2 regions of the Streptomyces sp. NPDC005195 genome follow, and region 2 is predicted to be linked to the other one. Evidence: riboswitches for the same ligand, from Rfam matches in the RefSeq annotation. Region 2 holds a riboswitch; the other holds the start of a gene.
What was found. A riboswitch is a leader RNA that binds a small molecule or an ion and turns the genes downstream of it on or off. The one in region 2 is predicted to bind cyclic di-AMP.
Positions count from the first base shown of each region.

Region 1: it holds a riboswitch for cyclic di-AMP, as region 2 does, so the genes downstream of both, ABZV34_RS11640 (M23 family metallopeptidase) here and ABZV34_RS22060 (transglycosylase SLT domain-containing protein) in region 2, are expected to answer to the same signal.

Region 1 covers NZ_JBEXHZ010000007.1:227,076-234,916, forward strand. Annotated here, with positions in the region: gene ABZV34_RS11605 (amino acid permease) at 1-731, shown strand, start outside; tRNA gene ABZV34_RS11610 (tRNA-Lys) at 863-935, shown strand; gene ribA (GTP cyclohydrolase II) at 999-1,625, opposite strand; gene ABZV34_RS11620 (MarR family transcriptional regulator) at 1,805-2,308, opposite strand; gene ABZV34_RS11625 (dihydrofolate reductase family protein) at 2,459-3,601, shown strand; tRNA gene ABZV34_RS11630 (tRNA-Met) at 3,754-3,827, shown strand; gene ABZV34_RS11635 (PP2C family protein-serine/threonine phosphatase) at 4,031-5,287, shown strand; cyclic di-AMP (ydaO/yuaA leader) riboswitch at 5,479-5,636, shown strand; gene ABZV34_RS11640 (M23 family metallopeptidase) at 5,648-6,685, shown strand; gene ABZV34_RS11645 (aldo/keto reductase) at 6,753-7,697, shown strand; gene ABZV34_RS11650 (PrsW family intramembrane metalloprotease) at 7,707-7,841, opposite strand, start outside.
Region 2 covers NZ_JBEXHZ010000021.1:84,849-92,689, forward strand. Annotated here, with positions in the region: gene ABZV34_RS22055 (CocE/NonD family hydrolase C-terminal non-catalytic domain-containing protein) at 598-810, shown strand; cyclic di-AMP (ydaO/yuaA leader) riboswitch at 1,931-2,089, shown strand; gene ABZV34_RS22060 (transglycosylase SLT domain-containing protein) at 2,094-2,864, shown strand; gene ABZV34_RS22065 (HAD family hydrolase) at 2,963-3,781, opposite strand; gene ABZV34_RS22070 (FAD-dependent oxidoreductase) at 4,070-5,272, opposite strand; gene ABZV34_RS22075 (ATP-grasp domain-containing protein) at 5,300-6,550, opposite strand; gene fahA (fumarylacetoacetase) at 6,797-7,841, shown strand, end outside.

The DNA.
Region 1 (7,841 bases), on a different contig from region 2:
GGACGTCGTGGATCGCCGGTTTCGTCCTCCTGCTCGGCTTCACCTTCGCCATCCAGTCGTACGACAAGGAGCTGGGCTCGGCGACCGGCGCGCCGCCGGCGCAGATCCTGCTCGACGCGCTCGGGGCCACGGCGGGCAAGCTCCTGCTGCTGGTCGTGATCGGCGCGCAGCTGTTTTGCGGGATGGCGTCCGTGACCGCCAACAGCCGCATGATCTACGCCTTTTCGCGCGACGGGGCACTGCCGTTCTCCCGGGTGTGGCACACCGTGAGTCCGCGCACGCGCACACCGGTCGCGGCGGTGTGGCTGGCGGCGCTGGGGGCGTTGGTGCTGGGGCTTCCCTACCTCATCAACGGGACCGCGTACGCGGCCGTGACGTCGATCGCCGTGATCGGGCTCTACATCGCGTACGTCATTCCGACGCTGCTGCGGCTGCGCAAGGGGGAGGCGTTCGAACGGGGGCCGTGGCATCTGGGCCGCTGGTCGCGCGCCATCGGCGTCGTGTCGGTCGTCTGGGTGACCGTCATCACCGTCCTGTTCATGCTGCCGCAGGTCTCCCCGGTCACCTGGGAGACGTTCAACTACGCCCCGGTCGCCGTCCTCGTGGTCCTGGGTTCCGCCGCGGCCTGGTGGACGGCCTCGGCCCGCCACTGGTTCCTCAACCCCGACCACGCCCGCACCCGGGCGCGTGCGGCGGCGCGCAAGGGTGCGCCCGAACCGGTCGATCCGTAGCCTTGTGCGCGGTTGGTCCCCGGCCGTGCGCGCCTCCGGCGCGGCCGGAGACCGATACCCGATCGGAGTCCCGGCCTCGTCCGGCTATGCTCGGGGATGCGTCGGCGCGGGATGTCTGCGGGCCGGTGCGTGGACCCTTAGCTCAATTGGCAGAGCAGTGGACTTTTAATCCATTGGTTGTGGGTTCGAGTCCCACAGGGTCTACCGACAAGCCCCGGGCCGGATGCATCCGGCCCGGGGCTTCGGTGTGTTGGGGGGCAGCCGGGCTCAGCGCGCCGTGAGCTCAGGCAGCGGGAGCGTGTGCTGGGTCTGGAGGACCTTGGCGCGGAGGTAGCGCACGTTGTGGGCCGTGGTGAAGACGCCCGTCGGCACCCGGTGGGAGACCTCGATGCCGAGGTCGCGGAGTTGCTCGGCCTTGTCGGGGTTGTTGGAGAGCAGGTCCAGGGAGCCGACGCCGAGGGCCCGGAGCATCTGGGCGGCCGCCGTGTAGTCGCGGTCGTCCTCGGGCAGGCCGAGGGCGGCGTTGGCGGCGTAGGTGTCGAGGCCCTGGTCCTGGAGGGCGTACGCGTCGAGCTTGTTGTAGAGGCCGATGCCGCGGCCCTCCTGGCGCAGGTACAGGAGCACGCCGCCCCGTTCCGCGATCCGCTCCACCGCCTCGCGCAGCTGGGGGCCGCAGTCGCAACGGGCCGAGCCGAAGACGTCGCCCGTCAGGCACTCGGAGTGCAGGCGCACCAGCGGGTTCGCGCCCGGCTCGCCGAGCACGACGGCGAGGTGTTCCCGGCCGTCCGCCAGACCGTGGAAGGTGACCAGCTCCGCGTCGACCGAGTAGCCGTCGCCGAAGCGCAGGGGCACGGCGACGCGGGTGCGCACCGTGGCGGTGGGGAAGTCGCGCATGTTGTCTCTCCGGTCCAGCGGGTCGGTGGCAGTGGTTTCCCGGGCGGTTGTGTTTCATATTTGAAGCACAACCTCGGGAAGTGACCGTACAGGATGCTTAAAAGTTCAAGCAACACTTTCGGGGGAGGTGAGCCGACCGCGGCTCACCCGTCCGCCCCGTCCAGCCCGTCCGTGCGCCCTCAGGAGGAACGTCGCCGCCAGGGCAGATCTTCCCCCTGGACCCCGGGACCTTCCCCCTGGATGCCGCGGGTGACGCTCGCGCAGATCTCCTCCAACTGCCCCACCTGTTCCGGGGTCAGGCGGTCGAAGAGTGCCGCGCGTACCTGCTCCACATGGCCGGGCGCCGCCCGCTCCAGGACGGCCATACCCTCGTCGGTGAGAACCGCGACATGACCGCGCCGGTCCGTGGGGCAGCCCTCCCGGCGCACCAGGCCGTCGTTCGCCAGCCGGGTGACGCCGTACGTCAGCCGGCTGCGGGTGATCTTCAGGACCTCGGCGAGGTCGGTCATCCGCAGCCGCCGCTCCGGGGCCTCGGACAGCATGGCGAGGATGGAGTAGTAAAGGTGGGACATGCCGGCCTCCGCCTGGAGCTGCCGGTCGATCGTGTCCTCCAGGAGCGAGACGGCGGCGATGTACGAGCGCCAGGCGCGTTGCTCGGCGGGGGTGAGCCAGCGGGTCGTCATGCCGCCAGTCTAGGTATTGTTCAAAAGTTGAACCACTGCGGAACCGCCACTCGAACCCCTACTCGGACCACTACCCGAATCCCTACCCGAACCCCCACCTGAGTCACTAGCAGCCCAGAGCGCGGAGCTCGGAGCCGGAGGCAGCGTCCCATGCCCCATCCCTACGTCCTGTTGTCCGCCGCCGTCTCCCTCGACGGCTTCCTGGACGACACCGGCCCCGAACGGCTGCTGCTCTCGGGTCCGGCCGACTTCGACCGGGTCGACGAGGTGCGGGCGTCCAGCGACGCGATCCTGGTCGGCGCGGGCACGATCCGCTCGGACAACCCCCGGCTCCTGGTCAACTCCGCCGAGCGGCGGGCGGCCCGGGTCGCCGCGGGCCGTCCCGCCTACCCCTTGAAGGTCACCGTCAGCGGGTCCGGCGACCTCGACCCGGACGCGCAGTTCTGGCACACGGGCGGCGAGAAGATCGTCTACACCACGGACGAGGGGGCCGTACGGGCCGCCGACGCCCTGCGCGGTCCGGCCGTCGACGTGGTGGCGACGGGGGCCGAGCTGGACTGGCGCGCCGTGCTCGCACACCTCCATGACGTACGGGGGGTGCGGCGTCTCATGGTCGAGGGCGGCGGGCGCGTGCACACCCAGCTGATGGGGCAGGGCCTGGCGGACGAACTCCAGCTCGCCGTCGCGCCGCTCTTCGTGGGACAGGCGGACGCGCCACGGCTGTTCGGGCCCGGGAGTTACCCGCCCGGACGGATGCGGCTGGTGGAGACACGGGCGGTGGGAGACGTCGTCCTCATCCGCTACGTCCCCACGGCCCCCGGCACCGGTGCGCTCGCCGCCGCCGCGGACCGGCACTGGCTGGGGGTGGCGTGCGAGCTGGCCGCGCTGTGCCCGCCGTCGGAGAGCGCGTTCAGCGTGGGCGCGGTGGTGGTGGCCGCGGACGGCACCGAGCTGGCCCGCGGGCACTCGCGGGAGGGGGGCGACCCCGTCGCGCACGCCGAGGAGGCGGCACTCGCCAAGATCGCTGCCGGGGATCCGCGACTGGCGTCCGCCACCGTCTACAGCAGTCTGGAGCCGTGCGCCCGGCGGGCCTCTCGGCCCGCACCCTGCGCCCGGCTGATCCTCGACGCGGGGGTGCGCAGGGTGGTGACCGCCTGGCGGGAGCCGGACACCTTCGTGGCGGGCGCGGACGGCAACGGGCTGCTGGCGGCCGCGGGGGCGGACGTCGTCGTGCTCCCGGAGTTCGAGGAGCGGGCCACGGCACCCAACCGGCATCTGCTCGGCGCCCCCTAGCGGAGGGGCTTCCGGCGGCCGGGCGCCCGGCCGCGGACCGTCGCGAGCGAGGCGGAATCGCGGGGGATCCGGAGGAGAAGAGACCTGGTCGTGGGGCGTGCGTGAACGGGTGTGCTCGGGGGGTCGAACATGACGTACACTGGTTTCAACGACGCGGGGTGGAGCAGCTCGGTAGCTCGCTGGGCTCATAACCCAGAGGTCGCAGGTTCAAATCCTGTCCCCGCTACTCAAGGCCAAGGGCCGGAACTCGGATTCACGAGTTCCGGCCCTTGGTGTTTCCGGCCAAGAGACGTTTCCGGCCTTCGGTGTGCTCGGTGCTCGGTGTTTCCGGTCCCTGGTTTCTCCGACCCGCCCGTACGGAAGCGTGGGCCGTCCCCCGGTCGGTCCACACCGCTGGCCGCCTCCCCCCACTCCGGGAAACCTGGATGGGTGGGCCAGCGAGGAGGTGCGCGGCGGGCCGAACCGCCCTACGACCGGTCGGGCGGACGGCTGCCCGACGACCCCGTGCCCGATCCGGGGCTGGGGGACGAATCGCCGCCGGACCCGGACGCCCGTCGGATTTCGCACGCCTGGACCCTGGTGCGGGCGCTGCCGGTCCTGCTCGTCGTCGTCGCGGTGGTCTACGACTGTATGACCCCGCCCGACTTCACCGCGGCCCCGCTCTTCACCGCCGCCCCGCTCGTCGCCGCGCCGATCTTCACGCTGCGCGGCACCCTCCTCACGGGAGCCATGACGCTGGCCGCGCTGCTGGGCTGCCGCCTCAGGTTCGGCTTCCATATGGGGATCGGCTCGATCACCGAGGTCGCCACGGTGGCGACCGTCGCCGTCCTCGCCGTCCTCATCAACATCCTCGTCCGCCGCTCGGACCGACGGCTCGCCTCGGTCCGCCAGATCGCCGAGGCGGCTCAGCGCGCCGTGCTGCCGGAACCCGAGGAGCGGATCGGCGGCCTGGCGGTCGCGGCACGGTACGAGGCCGCGCAGGAGGGCGCGTTCATCGGCGGCGACCTGTACGCCGTACAGGACACCCCGCACGGCGTACGGCTGGTGGTGGGCGACGTACGCGGCAAGGGCATGGGCGCGGTGGCCGTCGTAGCGGTGGTCATCGGGGCGTTCCGGGAGGCGGCCGAGCAGGAGACGACGCTGGAGGCGGTCGCGCAGCGGCTGGAACGTGCGCTGGCCCGTGAGGGCACCCGGCGCGAGGGCCTGGACGCCTTCGAGGGTTTCACCACGGCCGTCCTCGCGGAGATCCCGCACGGGGGCGACGTGGTCCGGATCGTCAACCGCGGCCATCCGTCACCGCTGCTCCTGCACGCGGACGGCACGCTGTTCACGCTCGCCGCCGCGAACCCCGCGCTGCCGCTCGGCATGGGCGAGCTGGGCCGCTGGCCCGACCGAGGGGAGACGGCGGACTTCCCGCTCGGCTCCACGCTCCTGTTCCACACGGACGGACTGTCCGAGGCGCGGGACGGCCGCGGGAACTTCTACGATCCGGCCGGTCGGCTCGCGGGGCAGACCTTCCGCGACCCGGACGCCCTGCTGGCCGCGCTCGCGGAGGGGGCCCGCCGGCACACGGGCGGCGCGCTCTCGGACGACATGGCGCTGCTCGCCGTGCGGCGTCCCCTCGAGGGCGACGGAGTTCCTCGATCGTTGTCACGGGGGGTAGCCGGACGATATCCCTCCGCGTAACAGCTGACGCACGGTCAGAAAAGGCGGGTGAGGCAGGGCGGGTCAACTCGCCCGCTTTCCCTCGGTCATGCCCCGTAAGTCCTGGCCAAGAGTGCGCAATGATCGGCACGAACGGCTTGGAATCCGGTACCCGAGTCTATTAACGTTCGATAACGCAGCGCGGTAGTCCCAGCCGTCACAAGAGACGGCTCCGTGCGCACGCGCCGAATCCCGCGAGGGAACCGGGGAACCACCAAATTGGGGTGAATCGAGCGTCTTTCACGGTGGAGACACCGTGGGTTGACGCGCGTAGGAGACCTTCCTGCTCCGAACCCGTCAGCTAACCCGGTAGGCGAGAAGGAAGGAAAGGAGCGCGCCCACGTGGCGTCCAACCGGCCTGCCCAGCCCACTTCGTTCGCGCCGAACGACAGTCAGACTTTCGCTTACTCCCGCGGCGACGACGAGGGCCCCTGGGAGGAATGGAACCCCACCGCGGATTCCGTCGCTCCCGTCCGCGGCCGGCACCGCGTCTCCAAGCAGCGCGGGGGCGGGCTCGCCCGCAGCTCCACCGTCCTCGGCGTCGGTGTCCTGGCCGCCGTCGGCGCGGGTGGCATCGCCACCGCCGCGCCCGGCAAGCCGCCCGTGTCGATCTCGCTGCCCGACCTCTCCTCGGTCACCCAGTCGGCCAAGGCCCTGATATCCGACGGCGGTTCCAGCACGCCGAAGGGCTCCTCCACCCCGCTCACCGGCGCCGGTCTCACCACCGCCGACGCCGCGCAGGGCAACGCCGACGCCGGCGAGGCGCTGCGGGCCCGCATCATGGAGCAGGCCGAGTCGCAGCAGGACCAGGTCGACAGCGCGGCCCAGGCCGCCGCCGAGACCGCCGCCGCGAAGAAGGCGGTCGCGCTGGCCGCCGAACAGCAGGACGAGGCCAAGGCCAAGGAAGCCGCCGCGAAGAAGAAGGCGGAAGCGGAGGCCAAGCAGAAGGCCGAGGCCGCGCGCCTCGCGCAGCTCGCCAAGAGCTACTCGCTGCCGACCTCCTCGTACACCCTGACCTCCCGCTTCGGTGACGCCGGCTCCATGTGGTCGTCCGGCTACCACACCGGCCTCGACTTCGCCGCCCCCACGGGCACGCTGATCAAGGCGATCCACAGCGGCACCATCACGGAGGCGGGCTGGGCCGGCTCGTACGGCTACCGCACGATCCTCACCCTCGACGACGGCACGGAGCTGTGGTTCTGCCACCAGTCGTCCATCAGCGTCAGCGTGGGCCAGAAGGTGGGCACGGGTGACGTCATCGGACGGGTGGGCGCGACCGGCAACGTGACCGGGCCGCACCTCCACCTGGAGGTCCACCCCGGCGGCGGCGACGCGATCGACCCGATGGCGTGGCTGCAGAGCAAGGGCATCAACCCCTGATCCAGCACCCGCCGCGAGCACGGCGGGTGCGGAATGCAGTCGTCCGCTACGACTGTTGAAATGGGGTATGACTCCTCTCCGCACGCTCGGTTCCTCCGACATCGAGGTCTTCCCGCTCGCCCTCGGCGGCAACGTCTTCGGCTGGACCGCCGACGAGGCGCAGTCCTTCGCGGTCCTCGACGCCTACGCGGCCGCGGGCGGCAACTTCGTCGACACCGCCGACAGCTACTCGGCGTGGATCCCCGGCAACAGGGGCGGCGAGTCCGAGACGATCATCGGCAAGTGGTTCGCCGCGCGCGGCAACCGCTCCGATGTCGTCCTCGCCACCAAGGTCGGCGCCCATCCCCAGTACAAGGGGCTGGCCCCGGACACCGTCAGGGCGGCGGCCGACGCGTCACTGCGCCGGCTCGGCACGGACTACATCGACCTCTACTACACCCACTTCGACGACACCTCGGTCCCGGTCGAGGAGATCATCGGCACGCTCGACGAACTGGTCCGGGCCGGCAAGGTCCGGGAGATCGGCGCCTCCAACCTCTCCGCCGAACGGCTCGCGGAGTCCCTGGAGTTCTCGGACCGCGAGGACCTCGCGCGCTACACCGTCCTCCAGCCCCACTACAACCTCGTCTCGCGCGACACCTACGAGGGCCCGCTCCAGGAGGTCGCCTCCCGGACCGGACTGGCCGCCGTCCCGTACTTCGCCCTCGCCGCCGGGTTCCTCACCGGCAAGTACCGTCCGGGCACGACCGTCGACTCGGCGCGGGCCGAGGGCGCGGGCAAGCACCTCGACACGGAGCGGGGCCGGCGTGTCCTCGCCGCCCTCGACGAGGTCGCCCGCGCCCATGACGCCTCGGCCGCCACCGTCGCACTCGCCTGGCTCGCCGCCCGGCCCACGGTCGCGGCCCCGATCGCCTCCGCACGGACGGTCGAACAGCTTCCGGACCTGCTCGCGGTCGCGGACCTCACGCTGAAGGACGACGAACTGGCACGGCTGACGGAGGCGTCGGCCTGAGCGCTCCGCTCAGGGCCGGTAGGGGTCGTACGCCGGGCGGGGCGCTGTCGGGTCCGGGTCCGGCCGTTCGTCCCGGGCCGACGGCTGCACGGGCACGTAGCCGTAGCCGGGGCCGTAGCCGGGGCCGGGGCCGTACGCGGGCCA
Region 2 (7,841 bases):
CGACATCCGGGTGAAGCGCCTGGCGACGGTGGCCCCGTTCATCCATACGTGGCCGCCGCCGCGCCCGGCCCAGGACGCGCACGGGGGCGACGGCGGCGTCCGCCAGGGTGGCCCCGCGATCCGTGCGGCCGTCCCGGCGGTGGGCGGGCGGCCGGCGGGACCCGCACCCCGACCCGGTACCGCGCCTGGTCCAGAGCCTCCCGCCGGGCCCGGCGATCGGCTTCCTCCCGGAGGCGCCGCACTGGGGGACCACTGGCCCGAGCCACACAGCACGCGCACCCCGACCGACACGGACGCGCACACCCCGACCGACCCGGACAGCGGCCCGGTGACGCCGGAGCCCCTTCCTCGCCCCTATGTCACGGACGCGCACCCACCGGCGACGGTCTACGCCTCCCCGCCCGGCCGCCGGGTGGGCGACACCGCGGGATCCTCCCTCTTTGGTCACTCCCGTCGCGTACGCGCTCCGGGGTGCGCCGGTGCTTGTGCGCTCCCCTCAGCACACCGGCGTGGACACGGGTCGCCTCCGCCCCTCAACACACCCGCGCGGACCTGTCTCCGGACCGCCGCGAGGGTGGGTCCGGGTGATCGGCCCCGGTGTGCGACGCGGCCCCTGACGGCACCTCGACCCCGGTCACTCGTAGTGCCGTGAACCTGTCAGTGCGCAACCGCCGCGATCAGTCGCTCCCCTCGAAACCGGTCACTACGGAGGACGTAGGTTTCGGCCCGGCCGCCATCGGCCGGGCCGTCCCGCCCGGCCCTCGCATCCGCCTCTGGCTCGCTCCCTCCCCTCCCTCTTCCTGGCCCTGAATCCGGCCCGAGCCCGGCCCGGAGGCCGGCTTCACCCCGGACCCGTCGGTCAGTTCTCTCGAACTCCCCTTACGAGCAGGGGAGTCCGGTTCCACGAACGCCTTCGCGGAACCGGACCCTCCGTACCGCTCGGGATGGCCTCCGCCGCCGCTTTCGGCGAACCCCGCCCGAACGCCGGTCAGTGGACGACGTGGCCAAGGGCGAGCGATGCCGCGAAGTCGTCCGCCGCCACCGCGGCACCCGCGCCCACCCGGACGGCCTCGAACACGCGGAGGAGGCTCGAGGCGTGCTCCGCCCAGGAAGCCGAGCCTCGAGCGCCCGCGCCCGCCTCCCCTGGTCGATCCGCCCGCGCCGCCCGCGACCGGCCCGGGAGGCGCGACCCGGGTCCCGCCCCGAAGTCGGCTACGGGACAAGGGACTTCGCTCTCCCCCGAGCTGGTCCGCAAGGCCTTCACCGAGGCGGCCTCCCCTCGTACGGGGGAGCGGCGGATCCCGCGCATCGCGGGCCGAAGCCCCGGCGGCCCCGCGGAGCAGAGCGTGGACCGGTGCATCCCTGACGGACCCCGGCGAGGGACACGCGCCCGTCCTCACGGGCGGCCAGGAGTGGGTCACGCGCTTCGGCGTCATGCGGGCGGATCCCGGACCGTAATCAACAGGGTGCGCGCGGGCTGGAGTTCGGCCCCCGTCCCGACCTGAAGCGCCGCGCGCATCCCGAACACCGGCCCTACGGAGACCACTTCAGGACCGTCGAGAACCGGCTGCCCCACGGCGACCCCGGCACGGGCCTGCCCGCACGAACGGTGCGCACGGCTCCGACCGAGGGCTCAGCGGCCTTTTATCCGCGCCTTATATGCCCGACTTGCCGCCATTGCCGCTTTATTCCTGTCGGATCGAGTGAGTTGGGTCACGCGCGAAGGTCATCTACCTCGCGAACCCATCCAGCGACTACCCGTTTGCATAAGCCAAGTTGAGCGAAGTATTCCGGATTAATCGGGCAATTCATCCGCCCTTATGTCCTGGTGAAAACGATCTACACCGCGACATCAAGGCTTGTTTCGGACATGTGCTCTCGCATACCTTCACGTCACTCCGGACGGACCGCCCAATCCTGCCGCCGACCGGAACCACACCCGACCACACACGCACGGCAGGAGCGGGGGACCCAGGTAAGCCGCCGATCCGAAGTCCGGAACGGCTAGGGGTGAAGTCGCACTCACCGTGCGGCCGGGCAGCTCCCGCCCGAACCCGACAGCTCACCTCGCAGGCGCCGGAGAGGAACTCGTCATGGCCGCAGCAGGTAGACACTGCCACCCGAAGACCCGCAGCACCCTCGTTCGCGGCATTCTCGCGGCGGGCACGGGCGCCGCGGTACTCGCCCTCCCACTCCTGGGCGCCACCTGCGCACAGGCCGCCACGGGCGCCTCCGACGTCCAGCTCGTCACCTACAAGGTGGTCACGGGCGACACCCTGGTCAAGATCGCGCAGAAGTACCCCTCGAGCGGCGGCTGGAAGAAGCTGTACGAGGCCAACAGCGCGGTCATCGGCTCCAACCCGTCGGCGCTCCGCACGGGCCTCACCCTGACGGTCGGCACGAAAACCGTCCAGAACACCACAAAGTCGGCAAAGGTCACGGCGGCGGTCGCCAAGACGACCAAGTCCACGACCACGGCGGTCAAGACCGCGACGGCCAAGACCAAGGCGGCCACCGAGACCACCGCCGCCGTGAAGACGTACACGAACGACCTCGACGGCTGGATCAAGCAGTCGCTGGACATCATGGCCAAGAACGGAATCCCGGGCACGTACAACGGCATCCACCGCAACGTCATGCGGGAGTCCTCCGGAAACCCCAAGGCCATCAACAACTGGGACTCCAACGCCGCCGCCGGTATCCCCTCCAAGGGCCTGCTCCAGGTCATCGACCCGACGTTCAAGGCCTACCACGTGCCCGGCACGTCCATGGACTCCTACGACCCGGTCGCGAACATCACCGCCGCCTGCAACTACGCCGCAGCGAAGTACGGCTCGATCGACAACGTCAACGGCGCCTACTGACCGGACGCCACGAGACCGGGGTGCCGGGCCGGACTTCCGGCACCCCGGGAATCCGAGGCTTCGGGGCTTCGGGGCTTCGGGGCTTCGGGCAACCGGGGCTACGGTGCGGAGAGCGGGAACAGCCGCTCCAGCACCACCGCGATCCCGTCGTCCTCGTTCGACAGCGTCACCTCGTCGGCCACCGCCCTGAGCTCCGGGTGGGCGTTGGCCATGGCGACCCCGTGGGCGGCCCAGTCGAACATGGGGATGTCGTTGGGCATGTCACCGAAGGCGATGGTGGCTTCGGAGGCCAGCCCGAGATGGGCGGCGGCGAGAGCAAGGCCCGTCGCCTTGGTCACCCCGCATGGCTGGAGTTCGACCGTGCCGGGCCCCGACATGGTGACCGTGGCCAGGGAACCCACCACTCCCCTGGCCGCCGCGGCCAACTCGTCGTCGGACAGCAGCGGGTGGCGCAGCAGGACCTTGCTGATCGGCTCCGTCCAGAGGTCGTCGCGGCGACCGACCCGTACCGCGGGAAGCGTCGGGTGCGGCATCACGTAACCGGGCTCGATGAGTGTCAGTCCGTCCACGCCGTCCTGGTCCACCGCGGCGTAGAGCAGCCCTACCTCCGCCTCGATCTTGCCGAGCGCCGTCTCCGCGAGTTCCCTGTCCAGGGTCACCGACCACAGCAGACGGTCCTCGCCCGCGTCGTAGAGCTGCGCCCCCTGTCCGCACACCGCCAGTCCCGCACCGCCGAGTTCGCCGAGGAGCGGGCGCACCCTCGGCGCCGGGCGCCCCGTCACGACCAGATGGCGGGCGCCCGCCTCCACCGCCCTCGCCAACGCGGCCCGGGTCCGGTCGGAGAGCGTGTCGTCGCCGCGCAGCAGCGTTCCGTCCAGGTCAGTGGCGATGAGTGAATATGCAGTCGGAGCGGCCATGATCCGAAGAATACGGATCCGACGACTCATCGGCCCGGCGTGAACCGGACGACGTCCGGTATCCCGTCAGCAACGCCGTTCACCGCACGGGCCACGCGCGCCCGACGACGTCATACACCCTCCGATCCGCCGTGCCGGGCGCCCGAGAGCGCCGCGAAACCGGCCTCAACACCCGCCGCGGACGGGCATGTTACGGACCGCGCACGGCCGGCCGCTTCCCGGTGACGTCGGAGCCGTGGCCCCCCGCCACCGCCCCGCCCGCCGAACGCCCCACCGCCGTACGCCGTCTCAGCTGTGAGCCGCCGCCAAGTGCCTGGCCAATCGCGGCGAAGCGAACTCCGTCCCGCACACGAACCGCATCACGGGCCCGTACGAGGCCGCCGCAGGCAACCCCGTGAAGTACAGCCCGGGGACCGAGGACCGGTATCCGGCTCCGAGCTTCGGGGTGCCGCGGCTCACCACCAGCTCCGTCCGCAACGCGTGTCCCAGGAAGTCCATCGCGGCGATGTCGACGCGATAGCCCGTCGCCGCGATGACGTGGTCGGCCGCGAGCTCCTCGGGCGCACCGCCCAGGGTCCGCACGGAGAGCACCGGGCGACTCCCGGAGACCGAGGCACGCTCGATCCGGGCGATCTGGCTGACCTCGACCTTGCCCTCGAAGCGGTCCCGGAGCCACCACGCGCCGAGCGGGCCGAGCACCCGGCGGACGAGGTAGTGGCGGGCCTCTGCGGGCAGGTAGCGGTAGGGGTGCGGGTAGTAGCTGAGCGCCCACAGCGACCAGGCGCGTCCGAAGGGCGACTCCGGGCGCAGCTTCGGCTGTCCCCAGGGCGGCGCGCCGAAGGCGACCCTGCCCCGGCCCCGGGACACCACGCGCACCTGTGCGCCCGCCTCCGCCGCCAGTGCCGCCGTCTCCAGGGCGGACTGCCCCGCGCCGACGACGATCAGTTCCCTGCCGGAGAACCGGGTGAGGTCGTGGTGCTGGGAGCTGTGCGAGACGGGGCCGGTGGGCGCCGGTCCGTCCGCCGCCGCCTCACCGAGCTCGGGCGGCAGATGGGCGAGGCCGTACAGGCCGGTGGCCACGACGACCGCCCGTGCCGTGAACGACTCCCCCGAGTCCAGCTTCAGCTCGAAGCCGTCGCCGCCCCGTCGGTCGACGGAGACGACCCGCACCTGCTCCAGCTCGGGCACGAGCTGTTGCTGGAACCACTCTCCGTAGGCGATGAACGTCTCGACCGGGATGATGTCCTCGTCCGTGACGAGCCGCGGTATCCCGGCCGCGTCGCAGTAGTCACGGAGTGTGTGGCCCGGCTGCGGGGCGTCGATGCTGGAAGCGGCCGGGGTCGATTTGAGGAGCATCCCCTCGGGCATGTGGTCGCGCCAGCTCACCATGGGCCGGCCGAAGACACGCACCGGGATGCCGCGCGCCCGCAGATGGGCGGCGGTGGACAGGCCGAACGGGCCCGCACCGATGACTGCTACCGGATGAATCACGAAGTCCCTCCCCAGGACGTTCTTCCGTCACTTCGTGGTCGTGCTGGTACTGCTGCCGCGGCGGTTGGTCCGCCACAGCTGGTACAGATGTCTCGCGCCCGGCCGCACGAAGCGCGCGAGCATCGTGAAGAACGGCCGCAGGTCGTCACTCGCCAGCCAGGCCAACTCCGTACCGCTCGCGCGCGCCGGCGCGTGCGGGGTGGTGTAGCCGCTGCGCCGGTAGGCGAGCAGGGCCGGCAGGTCGATGTTCTCCACGATGTACCGGTGGCCGGCCCGCTGTTCACCCTCGGGAACGGTGCGCCCGGTCAGGTCGAGATGCATGGCCCGGACGACGTCGATCCCCGACTCGTTCTCGAAGAGCCGGAACTGCGCGCCCATGCGGGGGTTGAAGTCGAGAAGCTTGTACAGCCCGTCGCGGCGGTCGAAGCGCAGGTCGAGGTCGATGACGCCGCTGAAGCCGATCTGTTTGATGAAACGTGCGGCGAGGTCCGCGAGTTCCGGATTGTCGACGACGTACGCGTTCGCCGTCATGCCCGCGTGCGGTGGCCAGGAGCGGACCTTCACGCCCGTGAACATCGCGAGCGGCGTCGAGTCCGCGTCGAAGTACGCGTGCACGATCCAGTCCTCCGCCTCCTCTCTTGGCAGGTACTCCTGGAGGATCACGCCCGGGTTGCCTCCCCAGTCCCGGGCGAGTGCCAGCAGCCCCTCCCGGGTCGCGATCCTCGTCGTCCCGTTGACCGCGGGCCGGCTGCGGCGCACGAACGCCTCCCGGTTCTTGGCCACGAGCGGGAAGCGGGCCGAGGCGGCGAAGCGCTCGATCTCCTCGTACGACTGGGGAAAGGCGGCCGCCGGACTGGGAATGCCGTGCTCCACGCACAGCTCGTGCAGGCCCTGCTTGCTGGCGAGGCGGCGGGGCAGTTTGGCGTCCACCCGAGGAAACAGAAAGCGCTCCGCGAGTTCTTCCTGGTGTTCCGCTATCAGGACGGCGGCCTCCTCGTCCGTCGGGACGAGCACCGTCGGCCGCCCTATGCGACGGCCGATCCGCAGCAGCCCCTCGACCAGGCGCTCCGGCTCCTCCGTCCCCGTCGTCGGCCAGACGAAGGCACGGCGCAGATAGCGTGAGGCCGCGGCAGGCGTGTAACGGTCCTCGGTGATCGCGTACATCGGTATGCCCAGGCGGCCCAGGCTCCGTATGGCGCCCACTCCTCCGTGATGCAGCGGATAGTCACCGAATTTCACTATCAGCCCAGGAACGTCCCGGTCGGCGTCGACCGGCACTCCACTGACGCTCCTGGCCACGGGTCCCCCCACGTGTCCCCCCTACGGACCGGACCCACCCCGTCCGTGTCCCCAAAGGACGCTAAGCCGGAATTGCCGCGTCCGACAAGGCCTATTCGGACATTGCGAACTCTTTAGGCACTGCCACAGCATGGTCACTCCCCCGTAACGTGTGCCGCGACCACACGGAACGCGTGGAACACATGGATCACGGCGCGTACGACCACGAAAGCGAGGCACCACCCGATGCCCCCCTTCGATGTCCCCGAGGGCGATCCCTTCGGCCCGCACAACCTTCCCTACGGCGTCTTCTCCCGGGCCGGCTCGTCCGAACGGAGCGTCGGTGTCCGGCTCGGCGACCACGTCCTCGACGCGGGCGCGGCGGCCCGGTCACTCGGTTCCCCGTACGCGGAGCTGCTCGCACGGCCGAACCTGAACCCGCTGCTCGCGGCGGGCCGCACGGCCTGGTCCGACGTGCGCCGCGCGCTGACAGGCTGGGTGACGGTCCCGGCCCACCGGGAGACCGTGGCACCCCATCTGTACCCGCTCTCCGAGGTGACCCTGCACCTCCCGTTCGAGGTCGCGGACTACGTCGACTTCTACGCCTCCGAGAACCACGCCCGTAACGTCGGACAGATCTTCCGCCCCGACGCCGCGGACTCCCTCACCCCCAACTGGAAGCACCTGCCGATCGGCTACCACGGGCGCGCGGGCACGGTGGTGGTGTCGGGTACGGAGGTGGTGCGTCCGTCGGGCCAGCGCAAGGCCCCCACGGACACGGTGCCCGCCTTCGGCCCGTCCGTCCGGCTCGACATCGAGGCCGAGGTCGGCTTCGTGGTCGGCGCCCCCTCGCCCCTCGGCACTCCGGTGCCCCTCGCCGACTTCCGCGACCACGTCTTCGGCCTCTGCCTCCTCAACGACTGGTCGGCGCGCGACATCCAGGCCTGGGAGTACGTCCCGCTCGGTCCCTTCCTCGGCAAGTCCTTCGCCACCTCGGTGTCGGCGTGGGTCACCCCTCTCGACGCCCTGGACGACGCCCGTGTCGCGTCTCCGGTCCGCACGCACCCCCTTCTTCCCTACTTGGACGACTCCGCGGAGGACCCCGGCGGCTACGACCTCCGCATCTCCGTCGCCATCAACGGCCACGTCGTCTCGGAGCCGCCCTTCTCCACCATGTACTGGACGGCCGCCCAGCAACTGGCCCACATGACGGTCAACGGAGCCTCCCTGCGCACCGGCGACCTGTACGGCTCGGGAACGGTCAGCGGACCCTCGCCGCGGGAACGCGGCT